DNA from 2 places in the Bacillus kalamii genome. Region 2 is predicted to be linked to the other one. Evidence: a T-box and tRNA genes for the amino acid it is inferred to sense, from the RefSeq annotation. Region 2 holds a T-box; the other holds one or more tRNA genes.
The links. A T-box is a leader RNA that pairs with one kind of tRNA and senses whether it is charged. The one in region 2 lies ahead of thrS (threonine--tRNA ligase), so its partner is inferred to be a tRNA-Thr.
Positions count from the first base shown of each region.

Region 1: it encodes a tRNA-Thr, which carries the amino acid that the T-box ahead of thrS (threonine--tRNA ligase) is inferred to sense. The anticodon was not compared.

Region 1 covers NZ_JBDFMI010000001.1:1,835,859-1,842,134, reverse strand. Annotated here, with positions in the region: gene ABC357_RS09230 (DeoR/GlpR family DNA-binding transcription regulator) at 1-203, shown strand, start outside; gene ABC357_RS09225 (HAD family hydrolase) at 225-857, shown strand; gene ABC357_RS09220 (tyrosine recombinase XerC) at 1,145-2,107, shown strand; gene ABC357_RS09215 (DedA family protein) at 2,247-2,855, shown strand; gene ABC357_RS09210 (ADP-ribosylglycohydrolase family protein) at 2,954-3,922, opposite strand; tRNA gene ABC357_RS09205 (tRNA-Thr) at 4,120-4,191, shown strand; gene ABC357_RS09200 (LacI family DNA-binding transcriptional regulator) at 4,347-5,336, shown strand; gene ABC357_RS09195 (ABC transporter substrate-binding protein) at 5,421-6,276, shown strand, end outside.
Region 2 covers NZ_JBDFMI010000001.1:550,751-557,026, reverse strand. Annotated here, with positions in the region: gene thrS (threonine--tRNA ligase) at 1-1,787, opposite strand, end outside; T-box leader at 1,913-2,158, opposite strand; gene ytxC (sporulation protein YtxC) at 2,222-3,079, opposite strand; gene ABC357_RS02850 (S41 family peptidase) at 3,163-4,443, opposite strand; gene ABC357_RS02845 (hypothetical protein) at 4,494-4,724, opposite strand; gene ABC357_RS02840 (hypothetical protein) at 4,767-5,000, opposite strand; gene dnaI (primosomal protein DnaI) at 5,300-6,232, opposite strand; gene ABC357_RS02830 (replication initiation and membrane attachment family protein) at 6,239-6,276, opposite strand, start outside.

The sequences.
Region 1 (6,276 bases), 1.3 Mb from region 2:
AAGACATCTACTTTAAGAGGGAATTAGTAAAGGTAGCTGACAAAATCATTTTGGTATTTGACCATACGAAAGTGGATGCACATGCGAACTTTCGGGCGTTCGATCTTACCCATATTAATACGGTCATTACAGACAGGCAGCTTCCAGAAAATATATCTTCTGAATTAGCAAAAAATAAGTGCACGGTGATCGATCATTTGTAAAGAGGAGAGGAGCTAACGATTATGTTAACTAGTATTATTTTTGATATTGACGGCACTATTATCGATAATGAAACGGCTATATTAAAATCACTGCAAGCGACTTTAAAAGAAGAAGGCATGGAATACGAATTGGCGGATTTGCGCTTTGCCTTGGGTATACCAGGTAAAGAATCGTTGCGGAAACTAAACATTCAAGATATTGATAATGTCCATGCAAAATGGAGTGAAAAAGAACGACAATTCACTCGACAGTCAGAAGTCTTTAAAGGTCTTGAAGGGGTTATTGCTGCAATTGCCCAATCGGATTTGAATATTGGAATCGTCACATCCAAGACCAGATATGATTATGACACACAATTTTCCAAGATGCCAGTTAGCAGCCATTTCGATATAGCGGTGGTAGTGGAAGATACAGCCCACCATAAGCCTCATCCGGAACCCTTGCTGTTATGTCTAGAAAAGCTGGGTGCTTCGGGGCAAGAAGCCATATATATCGGGGACAGCATTTATGATAATCAATGCGCTAAAAATGCAGGCGCCCAATTCGGTTTAGCATATTGGGGATCTAAAACAAAAGAAGGCTATCATCCGGATTTTGTCTTTAAAGAGCCTGGAGATATTTTGGATATGCTTAAGAAGTATAATTTACTATAAAAAAATTATGTAAACTAAATGCGAAAAGCCCTCTAAAAAGGGGCTTTTTTATTTTGCATTGAAAAGGGTAGATGCCCATCTATCTTTAATTCGTTTCGTCTGAGAGCGTTTCTCAAGCAACCTAATAAATGACATTTACATCAGATTGTACGATACAATCCAGATGGATAATTCCCTTAAAATGGATAAAAATTAGCTAGATTGTAAATAACGTCGCAAAATAACAATTTGGCGACGTTTTATGCTACAATTTAAGGAGAATTTAAGCCTTTAAGGGGAGAATATACATGGATGTGAAGATGCCTAAATTGCTAAAAGATTTTTTGATCTATTTGACGACGATTAAAGGAAAATCTCCAAGGACAAGACGTGAATACCAATATGACCTTATTTTATTTTTTCGGTACTTTTGCGCCACTCAAAATGAGGACATACTGGATATAACAACGGATATAGTGGAAGTTACGCCGATACATACAATGACAGCAGATCTTTTAAAGGAAGTGACATTGGAGGATTGTTACGCTTTTCTTGAATATTGTGAAACCGTCCGAGGGAATAGCGCGCATAGCCGTGCGAGAAAAGTAGCTTCTATCCGTTCTTTCTTTAAATACGTTACCGGAAAAAGGCGCCTATTGGACATCAATCCAGCTGAGGAGCTTGAAAGCCCGCAAATTGGGAAAAGGACCCCCATCTATATGAATTTAGAGGAAACACATACCTTTATGGGAGGCATCAAAAGTGGGAAGCATTATTACCGCGATTTTTGTATGGTCACTTTTTTACTTAATATGGGGCTTCGTGTATCGGAGCTATGCCAATTGAATCTTCAATCCATCCAAGGAGATGCCATCCATATTATCGGGAAAGGGAATAAAGAACGGACCATCTTTCTTAATAAGGCATGCAGGCAGGCGTTGGACCAATATATCCAGAATGAGAGAGAAGCACTCAAGGGTACAGAAGATGAAAAGGCTCTTTTCCTTTCGCAAAAAAAGACAAGAATATCGAGAAGGAATGTGGAGAGGATTGTTGCATCTATCAATGACCGTTCTGGGTTAGGAAAAGAGAAGCTGACACCGCATAAACTGCGGCATACATCGGCTACACTCCTTTACAGAAATGGTGCGGATATCCGGAGCCTGCAGTATATTTTAGGGCATGCAAGCGTATCGACTACGCAAATTTATACACATGTTGAAGATCGAGAAATACGCCATGTCCTTGAGAATAACCCACTCAATAATTAATTAACCATAATTACATTATGCAAACTAATCTTGAAATCATTTTGATATTGTCGAAAAAAATGGTATTGTGGTAGTAAGAGCATCGAATCAGAAAACGAACATTTTCAGTTTATTTATGTTAAAGGGAAGTGCTGCTATATTGAGCTTAAACGTACAATATTTGATCGAACATTTTGCCTATTTCGGAATTGTTATTGCATTGGTCGGCGGGATCATCGGATTGCCTATACCTGATGAAATCCTATTAACTTATGTAGGGTATACTATTTATCAGGGGCATCTCTTGCTCTTGCCGGCATTGCTTGTTGCTGTTTTTGCTGCGATGTGCGGTATTTCCCTCAGTTATTTTTTAGGGCGGAAGCTTGGTTTGCCCTTTATTAAAAAATTCGGTCCCACATTTCATATTACGGAAAAGAGGCTACACCTTTCTGGCAGGCTTTTTTCAAAATTGGGATCCTATTTCATATTTCTCGGTTTTTTTATACCTGGAGTGCGGCATGTAACCGCCTATTTAGCGGCTATCCATGGGTATTCTTTCAGGAAGTTTTCACTGTTTGCTTTTTCTGGTGCAGCAGTCTGGGCAACTACTTTTATCATTTTAGGAAATGTGTTCGGCGATCAATGGAGTATAGTTGAAAGCTATTTTATTAAATATAGCGCCTTTTTCATACCCGCATGTATAACAGCTCTTGTGATAGCAGTGTTGGTGTTTTACCGTAAAAAAACAGTATTGAAACAAAATATGTAAGAAATAGCTGGAGATAGAATTATCCGAATGAATACAAGAGATCGAGAGCAAGTTGCCTCGATCTCTTATTTCGTATGGACATAGACGATGCAGGAAGGCTAAATTAGTTGATACTTGTTTTGTTCGCATCGGTGATAGAGAGCGGCGGCAACTTCCAATATTTCGTCTTTTCTAGGGATCGTGGACAGCCAATCTTCTGGAATCTGCGAGCCTCCGTATAGAATTCCGGCCAAACCGCCTGTTAGTGCCGCGATTGTATCGGTATCTTCTCCCAATTCTACAGCCGCTATCAATGCTTCACGAAAGGAGCCAGTAGTCAAAAGGCACCAGAAACAAGCTTCCAAAGTATCCACCACATAGGCGCTGCTCTTGATTTCTTTCTGTGTGCATGAAGATAAATCTGTATGTAAAATCCGTTCAAAATAAGGCAATTCAGCTTTATAATCTGTGTGTTCATAATAATCCAATATATGTCCTCTCATCGTAGCCAATGCCTCTGTCATGGTGGAACCTTCCCATAATGCCTTCACGAGTTCACTATAAATGGAGCAGGCTATGATCGACCTTGGATGGGCGTGGGTAATGGCTGAAACTTCTCCTACCATGCGAAGTCTTTCTTCTAAGGGGAAAGAATCCACAAAAAAAGCAACAGGCAAAATCCTCATCAACGATGCGTTGCCATTGCTGAAGGGGTGCATCTCACCAGCGTCTAGAAGAGTCTGGTCATATTTTAACTTGGATAAAACTTTATAGGTAGTATGGCTAATGAAAAAAGGACGCTTTTTATTATGTGTCCATTTTCCTTCGTAGAACCAGTCTAAAAATGACTGTGTAATTATGTCAGCATGATAGCCATCGCATAGGCATTCAGCGGTGCACATGGTCATAGACGTATCATCGGACCAAGTTCCTGGAGGCTGGTTATGAGTTCCGAAGCCTTCCATCTTCTGAACTGGACCAAATTGGCCTCTTTGTTTAAATTCAAAAGGCAGTCCTAACGCATCCCCTATACAATAGCCCAAAAAAGAAGATGTTAGCGCTTCCATCCTTTGTCTGCTTTTATCCAACAGAATCATCCTTTCCATGAGTATACTTTATTTTCTCACATTTATTCTGCCTTTTAAAAGGAGCTTTATGGCAACTGTTCTTAATTTAGGCAATTCACTTAAAATAGTTAACATTTAGTGAATGAATAAGCGGATCTCTTTACAAGGCTTAAGAAACAGGAGTAAAATATACTTGTCATTAAGACAACTAAATACTTGCTGAAATAGCTCAGTGGTAGAGCAATCGCCTCGTAAGCGATAGGTCGACAGTTCAAATCTGTCTTTCAGCATCATGTAAAAAGGCCCATTCATTGGGTCTTTTTACATTTTTCAGAAAATTTAACTAAAAATGTTGTAATCGCTTTCAAAAACGCATATACTTCAGTTAATCCATGTTGTGAAATCGATTTCATGATTTCGTTCGACTTTTAAAGGAGGGGATGTTCTGGCAACGCTAGCCGATGTCGCTAAATTGACCGGGCTTTCAAGAGCCACCATTTCTCGTGTCATCAATAACCATCCTTATGTATCGGAAGAAAAGAAAAAAGCTGTCCAAGAAGCCATTCGGAAATTGAATTATGTACCGAATGCATCCGCACAAAAACTTCGCAATCAAAAAACCTACACAATTGCCGTACTTGTCCCAAAGCTGACAAATCCATTCTTCGCCTATTTATTGGAGGGAATCGATAAAATCGCTACGGAAAACGGATACTTCATTCTTACATGCCATACTCAATATGATAAACAAAAAGAAATGACATACATGAACTATCTCAAATCAAAACAAGTGGATGGAATCATCCTGACCTCATTTGAAAACGAATGGAGCAAACTGTCTCCCTACCATGCATATGGCCCGTTGGTGCTATGCAATGAATATCAATTCCAGGAACAAGTTCCGTTAGTCAGGCTCAATCAGTTCGAGGGGGCATATATCGGAACGCGCCACCTTATTGAAAACGGGCATAGAAAGATTGGGTATTGCTCAGGCGACCAGCCAACGCCGCTAACGAGAGACAGATACAATGGCTATGCCTACGCTTTACAGGAAGCCGGCATCATGATGGATATCGCATACACATTCCAAGGAATCTTGGATTTGAATGATGGGAAAAAGGTTTTCCATTTAGGCAGAGCAATGGCAGAACCTCCGACAGCTTATTTTACCGGCAGCGACCAAGTTGCCGCTGGGATCATCCTTGAAGCAAAACAACATGGAATTGGTGTTCCCGAACATTTGAGTGTAGTCGGTTTTGATGATCAACAGATTGCTTCCGTGGTAGAGCCTGCTTTAACAACCATCCGCCAGCCTTCTGAATTAATTGGGATGACAGCAATGAAGACCATGTTGAAAGCACTGGATCAAAAACTTGAAAAAGAAGATATGGATATACAGCTTCCATTGGAATTCATCATAAGAAAATCAACCTGACCTACAATGCATAAGCATGACCGATTGGCCGTCCGGCTTTGTAAGCCGGAAATGCTTTCAAAAAACGGTAAAGGGGATTTTACAATGAAGAAAAGAATCATATTAACTGGCGCTTTGGCATTTTCTCTCATGCTGGGAGCCTGCAGTTCGAAGGAAAGTGAAACCGTAGATAAGGCAGACAACAAAGACAAGAAGGTCACTATTGTGTATTCCCGCGGGAAAGATGTAACGAAAGGAACAGAAGAGACGGTTAAAGCGTTTGAGAAAGCACACCCAAATATAAAAGTGAAATTTAAGGAGATGCCAGCCGATACTGGACAACAGCATGATGCGTATGTGACCGCGTTCAACGCCAAATCGTCCGAAATTGATGTGATCGATATGGATGTCATATGGCCCGCTGAATTTGCCCAGGCCGGCTATGTTCTGCCATTGGACCGGTTTATTGAGAAGGACGGCATCGATTTAAACGAATACAATAAGGGAGCACTTTCGGCATCGCAATTTAATGGCAAGCAATGGGCGTTGCCAAAGTTTATTGATGCGGGATTATTATTCTATCGGAAAGATTTAATCAAAGAGGACGAAGTGCCTAAAACATGGGATGACTTGATCAAAATGGCCAAAGCCACAAAAGGCCAGGGCGGAACCAAATTTGGTTATGCCATGCAAGCCAAACAATATGAAGGGCTTGTTTGTAACGCAATTGAATTCATTGCTTCATATGGGGGAAAAGTCATTGATGAAAATGGCAATGTGGTCGTAGATTCCCCGCAAACGATTAAAGGGCTGAAAAAACTTGTTGAAATAGCTAAGTCTGACTTTGTTCCGCAAAACGTAACTGTGTTTGCTGAAACAGAAACTGACCAGGCATATATTGAAGGCCAAGCAGCTTTCGTCCGTAACTGGCCATATGAATTCGCAAGCGCGAATGATAAGG
Region 2 (6,276 bases):
ATTTGTGCTTCACGGATTTTATAGCCGATTTTCTCATTCCGTTGGTCTAGGTCGACACGAAGTCCTTCAGCCTGTAATTGTTCGCGCACTTGCTTCGCGTAATCTAAATGAACATCAGGCGACACCGGAATGACTTGCACTTGGACAGGAGCCAACCAAGTCGGGAACGCACCTTTATATTCTTCAATTAGGAATGCAACAAAACGCTCCATAGTGGATACAACTCCACGGTGGATAACAACAGGGCGATGAGGCTTGCCGTCTTCACCTACATAAGTAAGGTCAAATCTTTCAGGAAGCAGGAAGTCCAGTTGTACTGTAGAAAGTGTTTCTTCTTTACCAAGCGCTGTTTTGACTTGAATGTCCACTTTAGGGCCATAGAATGCAGCTTCCCCTTCTGCTTCAAAGTAATCCAAGCCAAGGTCATCCATTGCCTGTTTAAGCATACTTTGTGCTTTTTCCCACATTTCATCGTCATCGAAATACTTTTCAGTGTCTTCCGGATCGCGGTAGGATAGGCGGAAGGAATAATCATTGATATTAAAATCTTTGTATACGGCTTGCACAAGCTGTACCACACGTTTGAACTCATCCTGGATTTGATCCGGACGGACAAAGATGTGGGCATCATTCAGTGTCATTGCACGTACGCGCTGCAGGCCGGATAGCGCTCCGCTCATTTCATATCGGTGCATCATGCCAAGCTCAGCGATACGGATCGGCAATTCGCGATAGCTATGGATATCATTTTTGTACACCATCATATGGTGCGGGCAATTCATTGGGCGAAGGACCAATTGTTCATTTTCCATTTCCATTACCGGGAACATATCTTCTTGGTAGTGGTCCCAATGTCCTGAAGTTTTATATAAATCAACGCTTCCGATAACCGGTGTGTACACATGGTCATAGCCAAGGCGCTGTTCTTTATCCACAATATAGCGTTCAATCACACGGCGGATTGTCGCACCCTTAGGAAGCCACATCGGCATCCCTTGGCCTACTTTTTGCGAAGAAGTGAACAAGTTTAATTCTTTGCCGATTTTACGGTGGTCGCGTTCTTTAGCTTCTTCCAATAAACGCAGATGTTCCGCTAAATCTTCTTTTTTGAAGAAAGCTGTGCCGTAAATGCGCTGAAGCATTTTATTATCGCTGTTGCCTCTCCAGTAGGCACCAGCCACGCTCAATAGCTTGAATTCTTTCAATTTTCCGGTAGAAGGCACGTGAACGCCACGGCAAAGGTCAATGAAATCGCCTTGTTCATACACAGTGACTTTTTCATCGGCAGGTATGGCGCCGATCAGTTCAACTTTATATTCGTCATCCTTGAACAGTTCAAGCGCTTCGTCGCGTGTGACTTCTTTACGAACGATTTCAATATTTTCGTTTATGATTTTTTTCATTTCTTTTTCAATGGCAGGAAGGTCTTCTGTAGAAATTGGCTGGTCTACATCGATATCGTAGTAGAAGCCTCCTTCAATGACAGGGCCGACTCCCAGTTTCACATTGTCTTTTCCGTACATTCTTTTCACAGCCTGGGCCATCAGATGCGCAGTACTATGGCGAAGAATTTCAAGCGCCTCTTCTGAATCCGGAGTGATGATTTCAATAGAAGCATCCTCAAGGATAGAGCGTTTCAAGTCATACATTTGTCCGTTGACCTTGCCTGCTAGAGCTTTTTTCTTTAAGCCCGGTGAAATGGAGGCAGCGATTTCTTCTGTTGTAGTACCTTGCCCAAACTCCTTGACAGATCCATCTGGGAATGTGATTTTTAGCATTTCAGACATAATATGTGTTCCTCCTTTTATTGTATGCTTGGACTTTGATGGCTGAATAAAGCCTGTCTAAGCGTTATATATAACATTGATTCAGGGGGCTCGCAGGCCAAGCAAAAAAGCCCGCCCCTGTATAATACAGGGACGAGCTGATATAATTATTATTAACCCGCGGTTCCACCCATGTTTTATCCAGCCGTTTGCCGGATAACACTTTAGAAGCTGATAACGGCAGCTGCCGTCAGTCGCTACATACAAGGAATGCGTTCACAACTGAAGTTTAGAGGTGGTAAATAAATCCCCCGGAATAGGAAGCTCCCAGCGCACGCTTCCCTCTCTAAAAACCGTTTGCAATTTATTCGTGTCCTCATCATTACTTTTACGTATGGTACGTTCGTATGTACATCATTATAGTTTGTTATGTTTATAAAAGCAAGAGAGGTTTGTTACTTTTCGTCTGCTATGTTCTGAAAATTGGCATTTTTTCCAAACTCGCTGAGCGGCAATATCTCAACCCTTTCTTCAAAGATCCGTCGGACAGTCATTAAAATGGGATGGTTTTCCTCATCACTGTATACCGACAGAATTTCTGGAGCAATTGATATAAGCGGAGCCAGCACATTCGAATCGATGTACATAGGATAATCCGAAAACAGGCGCCTGTCCGTATAGCGGACCAAATCAGCCCTGTTCAATTCCTGCAATGAATCATTATAGAACATAAAATGTTCCTTGTGCACAACGTGAAGCCGGGGCAATTTAGGCGAGACAGAATGCATATACCCGCGCAATGTATGGATAAAATTAAGGTATTCCTGTTCCATTTTATACTCATCGATGGCCGTCTCTACAAAATACATAAGCTCTTGGAGAATTCTTTTTTCCCTGAAAGCGAGAAATGCTGAAAACGAAAAGGGGACCCCCCTTTCCAGTATAGATGACAGGCCTTCTTCTAAATTCTGCTGGAGACGCCCCCAAAAGGCAGTCGTCTGCTCATTCTCCATCATCATCATCATGCCCGCGATTTCTATTATCTGGTCACATTCATCCTGCTCTTTATAATAAAAGGATTCTTTTACAATCCGATCCAGCCACAATGGCAGCCACTCTTTTTGTATGTATATAAAGAAAACTCTCTTTAGCGGGACCAGAGCATCCAAGCCGCTTTGCTGTTCCAACCCCACAACTGTATTGCCTGCATTGCGGGACATATGTGAAAGCAATCTCTCATTGCCGGAATCATATTGACATATATGCAAAAATAGTTCCGCTTCATGGGCGGAATCAAAACTGATTGATACCAACCGTACCCCCCCTTACACATGTTCTATACATGTATATGGACATTCTTCTGTTTTAGAAGGAAAAAGGACGGTTTCAATCGGGATTATTTACAGACTTTGCTACTATCGGCAGCTTCAAGGCAATACAGTAAATCTACGTCTGTTCCTATATGCTCCGGCTTCCATGGAATATGGACATGGGGGACAATTCCTTTGCCTTGCATACCCTCCCCTTTATCAACGGACATCATTCTGGATGTCGCATACTGCAATTTGAATTCTTCCTTCCATGTTTGTTCCGCTAAATTTGCATAGTCATTCAAACCGGCAGTAGCCCTTCCTACTACAGTCACTTTCTTCGATAATTTGCATACATCAACAAAAGAATCGCCGGAACTGCCGCAGGCCACATCCGAAAGAATGAAAATTTGTTCCGGGTTCTTCCTTCCCTGTATATCGATGGATTGCCCAGAACGCTGGTGTACATATTTCTGAAATCCCTTTCCTTTATTAGCCTGCATTTCTCTAAGGCAGTGGTTGAAAAAATCCACACTACCCTTATCTTCGGTTATTTGGATAAACTCAAGGAACTCTTTGCTTCTTAATTCTACATTTCTCTTTGTATAATTCATTTCCATTGGATAGAGGTCGTCCGGAATAATGGTTGTCACTCCCACCGGAAAAATAAAGGGCAGCAATCCAAGAAAGGCAGAATCGGCTCCTCCGTAATTAATGCGGACATCCATAATCAACACACGGGATGAACAAAGCAGTGGTTCTACTTCGCCTATCAGCTTTCGGATGGCATCGGCATTGTCGAAGTCCGTCAATGTCATCTTTACAATGCCGTTATCCAGCTTTTCTGCACTATATTGGGGAGAATAGGGGACAACGGGGTATTTTTTCAACGCCTGCTTTCGGGCATGCCCATCCGGCTTCTCCACAGTAGCTTCATTGTACAGCTTCAAAATATCACTCCAGTTCTGCCTTTCCTCGGCTTCTCCATAGAGATCCTTTTTATGCCGGATGGCCAGCTCGCTAATTCCTTCCCCATCCAATGCGGTTATTTTATCGCCTGCCTGAAAATTTTTTTCACTTATAGACTCCGTTATATAGAGGGCATTCTGATACCTTCTCGTCTTGAAACCGCAGTAAGTCCGAGAGGCAGCTTTCACGTGATGGAATGATAAATGTTGATCCTTAAAATCCAGCAAATACTCCTTCACCAGTTTACAAAACAATTCCGACTCCCTTTCTGTTGAACCATCTAGCCGCTTTATTTTCTGTCTGTACTCCTCCGGGTGGTCCCATCCCTGTTTATCTTTAGCCCCTGCATAATCATGATGCATAATATCAATAATTTCTTCGAAAATATCTATAAACATTCTATCGCCCATCCTATCCCACTTTCCGCCATATGATTTCTAACAAATAATTATGCTACTATGCTTAATAAGCTGGAAGAAATGGTTTCACATATTCTCCGTTTTTTTATGTGCAGTGTTAACAGCATGAGAAGGGTAACAACCAGCATAGATGCCCATATGAACTGACTGCCATTCGGCTGCTCCTTGCCGCCCGCTGCTAAAATGGCAACTGAAGAAGCAGAAAGTATGACTGAAAACACCAAAAAGTATTTATCGCCAATCACCCAACCTCTTCTCAAAACCGACTCCTCCTTCGACCGCTACTTCCTATCCTCAAATGCTTACATGCCATTTACGAAAAGGGCCCATAAGATGGCTTGCAATCCAACACCACAGCCACTGCATATCCACGCCGCAATTAGGACGCCCCTATTCTCCCGTTTCTCGGCATATTCCCATTCTCGCAATCCTCTTCTCGCATTCAACGCTCCATAGATTCCCGGAACAACGCCAAAATAAGGCAGTAAAATGGACATGATCCCCAATACGAGCGTCACAGCCGCTTTTTTATCCATTTCTGCAACCTCCCCTTCCTTACCACTATATGAAGGGCACATCCATATTTTAACATATAAATAAAAAAGCGATCAGAGAGTAGATAGACCAACCTTCAGGAAAACCCTTTATCCAACAGGCTCTTTTCTGCTTATGAGAAGAGCAGAATCACCAAGCAATTGGAGTGGAAGGAGTTAGACTTTCGAAAGCGGATATCGCTCGCTATAGAAACAACAGTAAAAAGCTATACAAAAAGAGATCAAGCCTATTTCCACTTGATCTCTTCTTCCAGCCATCTGATTCGCTTACATTCAGGGATTTATTTTCTCCTATTCTCCCCGTCCAATAAATAAGGCAAAGCCAACGTACGGATACGCTCCATCAAGCGGGCAGCTTTAACTTCTTCCTTTTCCCCTCTTTGGGAGTATGTCAGATGGTTCTCCAATTGTTTGAAGTCAAAGTTTGACGTAAAGAAAGTCGGCAGCCGATCAGCCATCCGGTGCTGAAGGATAGGGCCAAGCACCTCGTCCCTAGCCCAACTGGTCATCGTTTCAGCTCCGATATCATCCAGCATAAGGACCGGCGCTTTTTTCACAAATTCAAGCTTCTCATTCAGCGTGTTGTCGCCAATAGCCGATTTAATCTCCCTTAAGAAATCAGGCACATAAATCAGCAATGAAGATATATGCTTATCCGCCAGATCATTAGCAATCGCTCCCAGCAAATAGGTCTTACCGACGCCGAAAGAGCCATAAAAGTACAGCCCCTTAGGCTTTTTGCCGGATATATAATCATCAATAAAAGCATCAGCGGCACTAACAGCCTTCAGCTTTTCAGCATTATTGATATCTATTTCCCCAAGAGTCGCCTTCAGGATATCTTTCGGGATATAAAGGCTTTGGATCAATTTTTCCCGATCTCTGCGATCATCTTCCTTTATCTTCTTATCGCACCGTTCATAAAAAAGCTCAATGCGGTTGCCCTGTAATCCCAGCTTGGGTATGTAGCCCTTCATCATATTTTTACATTCCGCCAGGCTTTTGCACTCCGAGCAATCGTGCACTTGGGTTGTAAATTCATACAGGTCCATTAAGCTTCTCTCAACCATATCTTCACTTATAGCCGAGCTATTACGATTCAGGAAGGCCACTACTTCTGGATGGGATAAAGTGTCTTTGCGGATAGCCTCGTACCTCTTGGCAAATGATTCAGTATGGGTGAGCTTCGAAAGAGATTTATCAATTTTTTTCACAACATATCACCCTTTTGCATTGTATTTTTTCTTTAATTTGGCTT